3 regions of the Pseudomonas sp. A genome follow, and region 3 is predicted to be linked to each of the others. Evidence: riboswitches for the same ligand, from Rfam matches in the RefSeq annotation. Region 3 holds a riboswitch; each other region holds the start of a gene.
The links. A riboswitch is a leader RNA that binds a small molecule or an ion and turns the genes downstream of it on or off. The one in region 3 is predicted to bind cobalamin.
Positions count from the first base shown of each region.

Region 1: linked by a shared signal. The riboswitch ahead of cobW (cobalamin biosynthesis protein CobW) and the one ahead of AC0MAZ_RS19155 (TonB-dependent receptor) in region 3 are both predicted to bind cobalamin.
Region 2: linked by a shared signal. The riboswitch ahead of cobO (cob(I)yrinic acid a,c-diamide adenosyltransferase) and the one ahead of AC0MAZ_RS19155 (TonB-dependent receptor) in region 3 are both predicted to bind cobalamin.

Region 1 covers NZ_CM149873.1:3,788,145-3,792,599, forward strand. The annotation lists gene cobN (cobaltochelatase subunit CobN) at 1-293, opposite strand, end outside; gene cobW (cobalamin biosynthesis protein CobW) at 297-1,364, opposite strand; cobalamin riboswitch at 1,465-1,664, opposite strand; cobalamin riboswitch at 1,724-1,946, shown strand; gene AC0MAZ_RS16970 (CbtB domain-containing protein) at 2,047-2,232, shown strand; gene AC0MAZ_RS16975 (CbtA family protein) at 2,243-2,938, shown strand; gene AC0MAZ_RS16980 (cobalamin biosynthesis protein) at 2,938-3,339, shown strand; gene cobM (precorrin-4 C(11)-methyltransferase) at 3,369-4,121, shown strand; gene AC0MAZ_RS16990 (DUF1272 domain-containing protein) at 4,187-4,429, shown strand.
Region 2 covers NZ_CM149873.1:2,283,081-2,287,535, forward strand. The annotation lists gene AC0MAZ_RS10320 (hypothetical protein) at 1-567, opposite strand, end outside; cobalamin riboswitch at 722-940, shown strand; gene cobO (cob(I)yrinic acid a,c-diamide adenosyltransferase) at 1,054-1,665, shown strand; gene AC0MAZ_RS10330 (cobyrinate a,c-diamide synthase) at 1,662-2,957, shown strand; gene bluB (5,6-dimethylbenzimidazole synthase) at 2,954-3,604, shown strand; gene cbiB (adenosylcobinamide-phosphate synthase CbiB) at 3,601-4,455, shown strand, end outside.
Region 3 covers NZ_CM149873.1:4,324,866-4,329,320, forward strand. The annotation lists gene AC0MAZ_RS19150 (GNAT family N-acetyltransferase) at 27-596, shown strand; cobalamin riboswitch at 770-974, shown strand; gene AC0MAZ_RS19155 (TonB-dependent receptor) at 1,082-3,208, shown strand; gene AC0MAZ_RS19160 (GlxA family transcriptional regulator) at 3,443-4,455, shown strand, end outside.

The DNA.
Region 1 (4,455 bases), 540 kb from region 3:
TCGACACCATAGCGCCAGTAACCGACACCGCCATGCAGTGATATCAGGATCACCTTGGCATGGCGCAGCACCTGGTCGATATACAAGTCGACCGAGGCGTGGTTCTGCACCTGCATCGGGTTGGCCAGGCGCACGCTGGGGAAATCCGCCGGCAACTGCTCGGCGGTTTCGGCGAGCAGCGCCAGGTGTGAATCGCCGCTGCAGAGGATCACCAGGTCGGCGGGGGTCTGGCCGAGATCGGCGATGCTGTCGTCCGGCACGAAGCCGCCGGGCTGGGTCCGCAGCAGGTGCATGGATCAGGCGCCCAGGGCCTGGCGCAGGCGCGCTTCCAGCTGCGCCGCGTCGAGATCCTGGCCGATCAGCACCAGGCGGGTGATCCGGGGCTCGTCGCTGCGCCAGGCACGGTCGAAATGCTTGTCGAAGCGGGTGCCCACACCCTGGATCAGCTGGCGCATCGGCTTGCCGGGGATGGCGGCGAAGCCCTTGGCGCGCAGGATGCCGAACTCGGTGACCAGCTGGGTCAGGGCATCGAGCAGCAGGCTCTCGTCGGCCTCGGGCAGGTCGATGGAGATCGAGTCGAAGGCGTCGTGGTCATGGTCGTCATGGTCATCGCCGTCGTGATGCGAGTCGTGATGGGTACGGCGACCGTCGATATGCGCCTCGGACTCGGCGCCCACGCCCAGCAACACTTCCAGCGGCAGGCGGCCGCTGCTGGCCTCGATCACCTTGACCGCCGGCGGCAGTTCCTCGGCCACCTCGGCACGGACCTTGGCCAGGCCCTCGGCGTCGATCAGGTCGGCTTTGTTCAGCACCACCAGATCGGCGCTGGCCAGCTGGTCGGCGAACAATTCATGGAGCGGCGACTCATGGTCGAGGTTCGGGTCGAGCTTGCGCTGGGCGTCGACCTGGTCCGGGTAGGCAGCGAAGGTGCCGGCGGCCACGGCCGGGCTGTCGACCACGGTGATCACCGCGTCGACGGTGCAAGCGTTGCGGATTTCCGGCCACTGGAAGGCCTGTACCAGCGGTTTGGGCAAGGCCAGGCCGCTGGTTTCGATAAGGATGTGGTCGAGGTCGCCGCGCCGGGCCACCAACTCGCGCATCACCGGGAAGAATTCTTCCTGCACGGTGCAGCACAGGCAACCGTTGGCCAGTTCGTAGACGCGGCCATTGGCCTCTTCCTCTGTGCAACCGATGCTGCACTGCTTGAGGATCTCGCCGTCGATGCCCAGCTCGCCGAATTCGTTGACGATCACCGCGATGCGGCGGCCCTGGGCGTTGTCGAGCATATGGCGCAGCAAGGTGGTCTTGCCTGAGCCGAGGAAGCCGGTGACGATGGTGACGGGAAGCTTGGCCAGTGTTTTCATGTCGCGATGCCCTTGGCAGCAATGGCGCGGGCATGCAGGACGACAGCCACGGCCATGCCGGCCTGGCGCGTTCGCCACCGGATCACCCCGCCCGGTTGAAAGTCGAAAACGTCACGAGGCAGGTCTCCTGGCTTGCACCGCTGCGGCTCGCTGGCCGGTGGGCCGGCGCCTTCCCGCGCGCCTGCGCAGTGGCTGTGCCGAACCCTTCAGTGCTTACAGTTGCGGGGGCAGCCGCGGCTTGTACCGCGTTCCCGTCTTAGCTCGGGCCAACGCCCGAGAACCTCGCAGCGGCAAGGCTACGCAGTGCCTGCCTGGCGGTCAACCGCCGCGGCGATTGACGCGGGCCCGGCCCCGTGATTTGCTAGCGCATTGCGTTCAGGTGCCCCCACGGGGGTGAAACGGGAAACCGGTGCGTCGCGTCTCCATTCCAGGAGCCGACAAGGCCGGTGCTGCCCCCGCAACGGTAAGCGAGAGAAGCGTCCGGACCACTGTGCCAGCCTCAAGGCATGGGAAGGTGACGCCATGGAAGGAGCCTTGCTCCACCTCGCGAGCCCGGAGACCGGCCTGACGAGCTCACAGTACACCCCGCGGTGGGCGGGCGTCGTCGTATCACTCGGGCCAGCCGTGCCCGGGGTCGTCGCGCATGCCCGTTGCCACAACAAAAGCAGCAGAGGAACGCGTCATGCCCATCACCAGCGCCAAACACAGTATCGCCACCCCCGTCAGCCTCAGCCAGCGACTGATCGTCGCGGTCGGCGCCAGCCTGCTGGGGCTGTGCCTGGTGTACTTCGCCGGTTTCTCGCACATCGAGGCGGTGCACAATGCCGCCCACGACACCCGCCACAGTGCCGCCTTCCCTTGCCACTGAGTAAATCCGCATGATTACGCGCATCGCCCGTACCGCGGGTTTCAGCGGCCTGCTCGCGGCCCTGTTGCTGACCCTGCTGCAAAGCTTCTGGGTCGCCCCACTGATTCTCCAGGCGGAAACCTACGAATCCACTGCCCCGGTCGCCGAACAGCATGAGCACGGCGACGCCGCAGCGCCCCATGAGCATGAACACAGTGCCGAGGCCTGGGCGCCGGAGGACGGCTGGCAGCGCGTGCTGTCCACTACTGGCGGCAACCTGGTGGTCGCCGTCGGTTTTGCCCTGATCCTGGTCGCCCTCTACAGCCTGCGCGAACCGAACCGCGTGGCCACCGGCGCACTGTGGGGCCTGGCCGGCTTCGCCGTGTTCTGCCTGGCACCGACCCTGGGCCTGCCACCGGAACTGCCCGGCACCGCCGCCGCCGACCTTGGCCAGCGCCAGACCTGGTGGATCGGCACCGCCGCAGCCACCGCCGCCGGCCTGGCGCTGCTGGTGTTCGCCCGGCACTGGTTGTTCAAGGTGCTTGGTGTGGCCCTGCTGGTGATCCCGCACCTGATCGGCGCGCCGCAACCCGCAGTGCATGAAAGCCTGGCGCCGGAAGCCCTCGAGACCCAGTTCAAGATCGCTTCCTGGCTGACCAACGCCGCGTTCTGGCTGGCCTTGGGCCTGCTCAGCGCGTGGCTTTACCGTCGTTCCAGCCAGGCCTGATGCGCGATCTGCCCGTGCAGCCGGCGATGTTCGCCGGCTTTGGTTGCCGCCGTGGTTGCCCGGTCGAGACACTGGCGGTGCTGCTGCGCCAGACGCTCACTCGCCACGCCCTGCCCCTCTCGGCCCTGCGCGCCATTGCCAGCATCGAGCCCAAGGCTCGTGAACCCGGCCTGCTGGCATTGGCCGAGCGCCTCGGGCTGCCTTACATCTGCTTCGACGCCACGCACCTGACGGTCTTCGAGCCGCTGCTCAGCCATCGTTCGGCCACGGTGTACGCCCAGACCGGCTGCTGGGGCGTCGCCGAAAGCACCGCCCTCGCCCTGGCTGGCGAAAACGGCCGCCTGCACGTGCCCAGGCAGGTACTCGGCGGCGCTACCCTGGCCTTGGCGATCGGCGGATAATCCGCGCCATATTTCTGCAAGGAACCCCCATGACGGTTTATTTCATCGGTGCCGGCCCCGGCGATCCGGAGCTGATCACGGTCAAGGGCCAGCGCCTGATCCGCCAGTGCCCGGTGATCATCTACGCAGGCTCCCTGGTCCCCGCCGCTGTACTGGAAGGTCACCAGGCGCACACCGTGATCAACAGTGCCGAACTCCACCTGGAACAGATCGTCGAGGTGATGCGCCAGGCCCACGCCAATGGCGAGGATGTGGCCCGCGTGCACAGCGGCGACCCCAGCCTGTACGGCGCCATCGGCGAACAGATCCGCCACTTGCGCGAACTGGGCATCGGCTACCAGATCGTCCCCGGCGTCACCGCCACCGCCGCCAGTGCCGCGCTGCTCGGTTGCGAGCTGACCTTGCCCGATGTGGCACAGACCGTGATTCTCACCCGCTTTGGCGACAGTTCGCCGATGCCGGCCGGTGAACAATTGGCCGACCTGGCCCGCCACGGCAGTACCCTGGCCATCCACCTGGGCGTGCGCCACCTGGCCCGCATCGTCGAGGAGCTGCTGCCACACTATGGTGTCGACTGCCCGATCGCGGTGGTCCATCGTGCCACCTGGCCGGACCAGGACTGGGTCAAGGGCACCCTGGCGGACATCGGCGAACGCGTGGCCGCCAAAGGCTTCCGACGCACCGCGCTGATCCTGGTCGGCCATGTGCTGGGCGACGCGCCGTTCGCCGACTCGGCCCTGTACCGCGCCGGTCATGCCCACCTCTATCGCCCAGGCTCGTGAAACGATTGCCGACCGGGGGCGCGGCGTAGCACACTGGATTTTCCAACTGGACGGAAACCAAGCCCATGCTCGAACTGCGCCCCAACTGCGAATGCTGCGACACCGACCTGCCCGCCAATAGCCCGGATGCACTGATCTGCTCGTTCGAATGCACCTTCTGCCGTGCCTGCAACGACCAGCACTTCCACAACCGCTGCCCGAACTGCGGCGGCCAGCTGGTGATCCGCCCCACCCGTGTCGGCAAGGTACTGGACAACAATCCCGCCTCGACACAACGTGTGCACAAGCCGCACGCACCCTGCGCCTGAACCTTCCTTGTAGGACTTTTCTACAG
Region 2 (4,455 bases), 2.0 Mb from region 3:
GAGCAGCAATGCCACCCCGGGATAGTACTGTCCCAGTTCGTTATGCAGCTTGCGGTAGGCATACGGGAAGTACCAGGCTATCGCGCAGGCCGTGTGCTTTTGCAGGTCGTCCACCAGGTCCTGCAATTCCTCGGGGCTGGCATGCTGGCCGGCCTTCCACGGGGTGACGAACAGCGCCCCGGCCTTGAGCTGGCTGCCATAGGCGATCGGCTTGGCCAGGGCGGCGGTTTCCTGCAGGGCTGCTGTCAGGTCGAGGCGGGCGATGCGTGGCCAGCGCTGGCCGGCGTGCAGGTACAGCGACTCCTCGGCGCTGCTGATCGACAGGTCGCAGCGCCCATCGCGCTCGCCCTCGTCGCGCTGCTTCTTGCTCATGTGCCGTTCCAACGCCACCAGCTCACCCTGCCAGGCGGCCGCGGCGAGCAGGCCGACGTTGGCGGCGGTGCCGTGCCAGTAGGGTGCCTCGTTGTCGCCCTGCAGCTGGTTGAAGCGGTCGATGCAGTCGACCCAGCGTTCCAGGGCCGGGCGCAGGAACTCCAGGCGCGGGTTGTTGATGATCAGGCCTTGCATGCTGCGCTCTCCTTGTCATTGTGATCGAGGTCAGCCGATAAAATGGTGGCTATGTGATATCACTGCTTTGAGTGTGGCACAAGCTGGCGGATCGGCCATTGATCCAGGCCAGATCGGCCCTCGTTCGATTGACGCTCCCGATTCAACCCTCTAACCTTCGCGGCGTGTTTCAGGTGCCCTGCGAGCCGCGGTTCGGCAGGGTGAAACTGGGAAGCCGGTGGGCGCCAGCAGGCGCGAGCCCGGCGCTGCCCCCGCAACGGTAGATGAGTCGACGGTTACGCAAGGCCACTGGATTTCCAAGTCCGGGAAGGCGCGTGGCCAGGGCCTGCGCCCGCTCATGAGCCCGGAGACCGGCCTGTCACTGCCAAACGGCATCACGGAGGGTGATGCGCGGTGCGATGTGGCCGTTGCCATGCCCCCTGCGCGCTCCTCGTCTGCCTGCCTTTTATCTGTCGCCGCCGCCGCGACAGCCTGCGGAGACCCCTGATGAGCGAATCCATCGAACGCGACGAACGTCACCTGGCGCGCATGCAGCGCAAGAAGGCGATCATCGACGAGCGCATCGCCAATTCCCCCAACGAATGCGGCCTGCTGCTGGTGCTGACCGGCAATGGCAAGGGCAAGAGCAGCTCGGCCTTCGGCATGCTCGCCCGCGCCCTGGGCCACGGCATGCAATGCGGCGTGGTGCAGTTCATCAAGGGCCGCAACAGTACCGGCGAGGAGCTGTTCTTCCGTCGTTTCCCCGAGCAGGTGCGCTACCACGTGATGGGCGAGGGCTTTACCTGGGAAACCCAGGACCGCCAGCGTGACATTGCCGCCGCCGAGGCAGCCTGGGCGGTGTCGCGGCAGTTGCTGCAGGACTCGTCGATCCAGTTCGTCGTGCTCGATGAGCTGAATATCGCCCTCAAACATGGCTACCTGGACCTCGATCAGGTGCTTTCGGATATCCAGGCCCGTCCACCGATGCAGCATGTGATCGTCACCGGTCGCGCCGCCAAGCCGGAAATGATCGAACTGGCCGACACCGTCACCGAGATGGGCATGCTCAAGCACGCCTTCCAGGCCGGTATCCGCGCGCAGAAGGGCGTCGAACTGTGAGTGAGTCGCGCCAGTGTCCCGCCGTGCTGATCGCGGCCCCGGCCTCGGGCCAAGGCAAGACCACGGTCACCGCCGCCCTGGCTCGCCTGCACCGCAACCTCGGGCGTAAGGTGCGGGTGTTCAAGTGCGGGCCTGACTTTCTCGATCCGATGATCCTGGAGCGCGCCAGCGGCGCGCCGGTCTACCAGCTCGACCTGTGGATGATTGGCGCCGAGGAAAGTCGTCGCCTGTTGTGGGAAGCGGCGGGCGAGGCCGACCTGATCCTGATCGAAGGCGTGATGGGCCTGTTCGACGGTACCCCGTCAAGCGCCGACCTGGCACGCCACTTCGGCGTGCCGGTGCTGGCGGTGATCGACGGCACGGCCATGGCCCAGACCTTCGGCGCCCTGGCCCTGGGCCTGGCGCGCTACCAGCCCGACCTGCCGTTCGCCGGGGTGCTGGCCAACCGGGTCGGCAGCCTGCGCCATGCGCAACTGCTCGAAGGCAGCCTGACCGAAGGCCTGCGCTGGTACGGCGGGTTGTCCCGCGAGCGCGGCATCGAGCTGCCCAGCCGCCACCTCGGCCTGGTCCAGGCCAGCGAGTTGAACGATCTGGATGCTCGACTGGACGCTGCCGCCGAAGCGCTCGGTGCCAGCTGCGATGCCGCGTTGCCGCCACCGGTCAGTTTTGCCGGGCCTGAGCCGGTGAGCGTGACCTCGTCGCTGACCGGGGTGCGCATCGGCGTGGCCCGCGACGAAGCCTTTGCGTTCACCTACGGTGCCAACCTCGACCTGCTGCGCGGCCTCGGTGCGCAGCTGGAGTTCTTCTCGCCGGTGCATGATCGCGAGCTTCCCGTGGTGGACAGCCTCTACCTGCCCGGCGGCTACCCTGAGCTGCATCACCAGGCCCTGGCCGCCAACGCGCCGATGCTGGAGGCGATCCGCGCCCATCATGCCGCCGGCAAGCCGCTGCTGGCCGAGTGCGGTGGCATGCTCTACCTGCTCGACGCACTGACCGACGTGGCGGGCGAGCGCGCCGCGCTGCTGGGCCTGCTGCCGGGCGAGGCAACCATGCAGAAGCGCCTGGCGGCCCTGGCCCTGCAGGCGGTCGAACTGCCTGAAGGCACCCTGCGTGGCCACACCTACCACCATTCGCTGACCAGCACCGAGCTGGCGCCGATCGCCCGTGGCCTGAGCCCCAACGGTGGGCGGGGCAACGAGGCGGTCTATCGCCTGGGGCGCCTGACCGCCTCCTACGTGCACTTCTATTTCCCCTCCAACCCCGATGCGGCGGCGGCGCTGCTGCGACCATGAGCCGACACGCCTACAGTGAAGCCGAACGCCAGGCCATCTACCGGGCCATTGGCGAACGCCGCGACATGCGCCATTTCGCCGGGGGCGAGGTGGCCCCCGAGTTGCTCGGGCGCCTGCTCGCCGCCGCCCATCAGGCACCCAGCGTGGGCCTGATGCAGCCGTGGCGCTTCATCCGTATCAGCCAGCGTGCATTGCGCGAGCGGATCCAGGCGCTGGTGGAGCAGGAGCGGGTACGCACCGCCGAGGCCCTGGGCGAGCGCTCCGATGAATTCATGAAGCTCAAGGTCGAAGGCATCAACGACTGCGCCGAAGTGCTGGTGGCGGCGTTGATGGACAAGCGCGAGGCGCACGTCTTCGGTCGCCGCACCTTGCCCGAGATGGACCTGGCCTCGCTGGCCTGCGCCATCCAGAACCTGTGGCTGGCGGCGCGTGCCGAAGGGCTGGGCATGGGCTGGGTGTCGCTGTTCGACCCCGAGGCCCTGGCCGAGCTGCTGGGCATGCCCGCCGGCGCCAAGCCCATGGCGGTGCTGTGCCTGGGGCCGGTGACCGAGTTCTATCCGGCACCGATGTTGGTACTGGAAGACTGGGCCGAGCAACGACCGTTGAGCGAGATGCTGTACGAAAACCATTGGGGAGAGCGTCCATGAGCGTGGCCTTGCTGACCGTGGCGGGCGTGGCCCTGGATGCGCTGCTGGGCGAGCCGCGTCGACGTCATCCGCTGGTGGGTTTCGGCAACTTCGCCTCGCGCCTGGAACAACGTTTCAACGCCGGCGGGCGCGGCTGGCGCAGCCATGGCGTTACCGCGTGGTTCCTGGCCGTGGTGCCGCTGACTCTGCTGGCGCTGATCCTGTCGTGGCTGCCGTATATCGGCTGGCTGGTGGATGTGCTGGCGCTGTACTGCGCCTTGGGCCTGCGCAGCCTGGGCGAGCATGTGCTGCCGGTGGCCCAGGCGCTGCGCCAGGGCGACCTGGCCGAGGCGCGGCGGCGCGTCGGTTACCTGGTCAGCCGCGAGACCCGCGAGCTGGACGAGCCCGCCGTGGCCCGGGCGGCTACCGAGTCGGTGTTGGAGAACGGCAGCGACGCGGTGTTCGCCGCGCTGTTCTGGTTCGTCGTGGCCGGCGCGCCGGGGGTGGTGCTGTATCGCCTGAGCAATACCCTGGACGCGATGTGGGGCTATCGTAACGAGCGCTTCGAGCGCTTTGGCTGGTGCGCGGCGCGCATCGACGATGGCCTGAACTATATTCCCGCCAGGCTGGTGGCGCTGACCTATGCGCTGCTGGGCAAGACCCGCCTGGCCCTGGCCTGCTGGCGCAGCCAGGCGCCGCTGTGGGACAGCCCGAACGCCGGCCCGGTGATGGCGACGGGGGCCGGTGCGCTGGGCGTGGAGCTGGGCGGCCCGGCGGTGTATCACGGCGAGTTGCACGAACGGCCGCGCCTGGGTGAAGGGCCAATGGCCGACGCCGATGCCATCGAGCGCGGCTGGAGCCTGGTGCAGCGC
Region 3 (4,455 bases):
GCGGTTCAGCCCGTGCAGGAACCACCATGATCCAGATCCGCCCCATGACCCCGGAAGACTTCGAACGCTTCTGGCCGACCTTCCAGGCCATTGTCCAGGCCCGCCAGACCTACGCCTTCGACCCGGCCCTGGACGTCGACCAGGCGCGTCGGTTGTGGCTGGAAACCCCGTTGCGCACCCTGGTGGCCGAGGACGACGGCGTGCTGCTCGGCTCCTACTTCCTCAAGGCCAATGCCGCCGGCCCCGGCGGGCATGTCGGCAACTGCGGCTACATGGTCTGCGAGCAGGCCCGCGGCCGGGGCGTGGCCAGGCTGATGTGCGAGCACTCGCAGAAGCTGGCGCGCCAGGAGGGCTTCCTGGCCCTGCAGTTCAATTCGGTGGTGGCCAGCAACGAGGTGGCGGTGGCGCTGTGGCACAAGCTCGGCTTCGAGACCGTCGGCCGCCTGCCCAGGGCTTACCGCCATGCCGAGCTGGGCCTGGTGGACTGCCTGGTGATGTACAAGTGGCTGGCAGACGAGCCGGTGGTGGAAAAGCCGGCGCTGCTGATCGGACGCAAGAATATCGAGGCGCGGGTTTCGCGTCGGCGCGGGCGCTGAACCCATCGCGGGGCAAGCCCGCTCCCACGATCCGATTGCCTGGAGCTGCCAGGGTATCGCCGTGGGAGCGGGCTTGCCCCGCGATCAGCGACAACGCAATTGCAGCTAACCCATTGCCCCACCAGATATTTTCCTGCCACCCAGGCGATTGACTCGCCACCCGTTCGATGGTCAGATGCGCGCCAGTTTCAGGTGTCCTGCGCCGCCGCGCGCAGGGTGAAACGGGAAGCCGGTGCGTCGTTGTCACGACAAGTCCGGCGCTGCCCCCGCAACGGTAAGCGAGCGAATCCTTCGACAGACCACTGTGCGCACGCATGGGAAGGTGAAGGCTTCATGCTCCTCGCAAGCCCGGAGACCGGCCTGAGGCTTCACTTGGCAACCCGCGGTGGGCGGGCGCAGGCCGGTATCCGCGCGCGCCTGCGTGCGCGCTTCGCCGTTGCGTGTTTTCCACCGGGATCCATTCCTTCCTGCAGCAGTGGAACGACATGTCCCGATTCAACAAGCTTCACACCCTGGCGGCCTGCCTGGCCGTGTCCCTGCCAGCACTGGCCGACGACCATGAAGTGGCGCCCCTCACCCTGCCCTCCACGGCGATCACCGACACCCGCGAGCCACAGGTCATCGACCTGGCCACGCCAACCCCGGCCGGCTCGCGCCTGAACCTCAGCGCCCTGGACACCCCGGCCAGCACCAGCAGCCTGACCGAGGCGCAGATCCAGCAGCGCAACAACCTCACCGTGCAGGACGCCGTGACCCGCTCGCCGGGCCTGACCTTCATCGGCACACCGGGCGACGGCGGTACCGGCCTGTCGGCCCGGGGCTTCACCGGGCAGAGTTCGGTGATGACCCTGTTCGACGGCTCGCGCCTGTACGCCGGCGCCGGCACCCTGACCTTTCCGGTCGACCCGTGGATGGTCGAGCGCATCGACGTGGTCCGCGGCCCCGCCTCGGTGCTGTACGGCGAAGGCGCCACCGGCGCGGTGGTCAACGTGGTGCCGAAGAAGCCGTACGCCGGTGACATCCGCAACCACCTGCGCCTGGGCTACGGCTCCTGGGACCGCCAGCAACTGGGCCTGGACAGCGGCGGCAGCCTGAGCGAGCGGCTGAGCTACCGCGTGACCCTCAACCAGCAGGCCGGCAACGGCTGGGTCGACCGCACCGACTCGCGCAGCCTGGCGCTCAGCGCCGCCCTGCGCTTCGATGCCAGCGACGACCTGAGCTTCACCCTCGCCCACGAACGCGGCGATGCGCAACCAGCCAACTACTACGGCACCCCGCTGATCGACGGGCACCTGCGCAGCAGCGTGCGCCGCAAGAACTACAACGTCAGCAACGACGAACAGCGCTACCACGACGAGTGGACGCGCCTGACCACCGACTGGACCCTCAGCGACAGTGTCAGCGCCAGCAACCAGCTGTACTACATCAAGAGCCGCCGCCAGTGGCGCAACGCCGAGTCCTACGCCTGGGACGCCGCCAACGGCGTAATCCAGCGCGGCAGCTTCCTCGAGATTCGCCATAACCAGGAGCAGCTCGGCGATCGCCAGAGCTTCACCTTCGACCATGGCCTGTTCGGCCTGGCCAACAAGACCGTGGTCGGCGCCGAATACAACCGCATCCGCTTCAACGTCGACAGCAACTCGCCCTACAGCGATGGCAGCAGCGACCCGCTCGACCCGTGGCATCCGGCTCCGGGCGGTTTCCACAGCCTCAGCCCGACCCGCGCGCAGACGCTGTCCAAGGTCGACACCTTCGCCCTGTTCGCCGAAAACCGCACCCAGCTGAGCGACCGTCTCGCACTGGTCACCGGCATCCGCCGCGACCAGAACCACATCGACCGTGACGACTTGGTCAACAACGCCCGCAGCGACCGCAGCCTGCAAGGCGGCAACTGGCGCGCCGGGCTGGTGTACGCGCTCACCGACGACCTGTCGCTGTACGGGCAGTACTCCACCAGCGAGGACGGCGTCGGCGACCTGCTCACCCAGCGCCCGAACAAGCGCCTGGAGCTGACCGAAGCGAAGCAGACCGAGATCGGCCTCAAGCAACGTTTCTGGGATACCCGTGGCGAGTGGACGCTGGCGGCCTATCACATCGTCAAGAAGAAACTGCCGGTGTACAACCCGCTCACCCACGACAGCCAGCAGGCCGGCCAGCAGACCTCCGACGGCCTGGAGGCCAGCCTGGAACTGGCGCTGGGCAACCAGTGGCAGCTCTCGGCCAATGCCGCTTTGGTGCGGGCCAAGTACGACGATTTCCTCGAGGAAGGCAACAACGGCACGGTGCACGACCGCGCCGGCAACCGCCCGCAGGATGTGCCGCGGCGCACCGCCAACCTGTGGCTGAGCAAGGGATTCGGCCAGGCCGTGGATGCCGGTATCGGCCTGCGCTATGTGGATGAGCGCTACTCCAGCGCGGCCAACGACCAGCGCGTGCCGGGTTACACGGTGGTCGACGCCAACCTGGGCTGGCAGGTGCTGCCCGATGTGCGCCTGGGCCTGCAGTTGAACAACCTGTTCGACCGCCAGTACGCCCAGTCCAGCTTCAGCGGCGAGCAATGGCTGCTGGGCGCGCCGCGCTCGTATTTCGCCACGGTCGACTACAGCTTCTGAGGCAGGTACAGCCCACTCGGGGTTCAAAACGTAAATCTCCGATCTGACTGGGGCAGCGTGGGAGCGGGCTTGCCCCGCGATGCTTCGCCAACCTGGGCCGACGTCATCGCGGGGCAAGCCCGCTCCCACGCTGTTCCTGCAAAGCCTCGGCGCCTGCGCCTGTCGCGCGGCGCTTGATCGGCGCCGCGCCAGGTGCTCGACTTAGCGCTACGCCTCCGTCACAAGCAGCGCGCCATGACCGACATCCCGCAGATCCCCACCCCGCCCGTGCACGCCCTGGATCAGCCGCGCACCCTGCTGTTCCTCGCCTACCCGCAGATGGGCCTGCTCGACCTCACCGGCGCGCAGACGGTGTTCTGGGCCGCGACCAAGGCCCGTACCGCGCGTGGCCTGTCGGGCTATCGCCTGGTCACTGCCAGCCTCGAAGGCGGCTTGGTGCCCACCGCAGAAGGCCTGTCGATAGGCACCGAACCGTTGGCACCCTGGTTGTGCGAGCCGTTTGACACCCTGGTGGTGCCCGGCGCACCGGAGATCGTCCACACCCTCCCCGATCACGCCGAGCTGATCGCCTGGCTGGCCCAGGCCGCCCAGCGCGCCCGACGCACCGCCTCGGTGTGCAGCGGCACCTTCCTGCTGGCCGCCGCCGGCCTGCTCGACGGCCGCCGGGCCGCCACCCACTGGGCGATGTGCGATGCGCTGCACCGGCGCTTCCCGGCCATCGAGGTGGATGCCGAGTCGATCTTCGTGCAGCAGGACCAGGTGTGGACCTCGGCCGGGGTCAGCGCCGGCATCGACCTGGCGCTGGCCCTGGTCGAGGCCGACTGCGGCCGCGAGGTGGCGATGCAGGTGGCCCGCGAACTGGTGGTGTTCCTCAAGCGCCCCGGTGGCCAGGCGCAGTTCAGCGAACTGCTCAAGGCCCAGGGCGAGGACGGCGCCGCCTTCGAGGCCCTGCACCTGTGGCTCAACGAGCACCTGGGCGACCCGCGCCTGACGGTCGAGCGGCTGGCCGAGCAGGCGCGCATGAGCCTGCGCAACTTCACCCGGGTGTACAAGCACAAGACCGGCCGCACCCCGGCCAAGGCCATCGAAGTGTTCCGCCTGGAGGCGGCGCGGCGCTTGCTGGAGAACTCCGACCAGCATATCGAGCAGGTTGCCCGCCACTGCGGGTTCGGCAGCGAGGAGCGCATGCGCCTGGCGTTCCAGCGCCATCTGGCGGTGACCCCGCGGGACTACCGGGCACGCTTTGC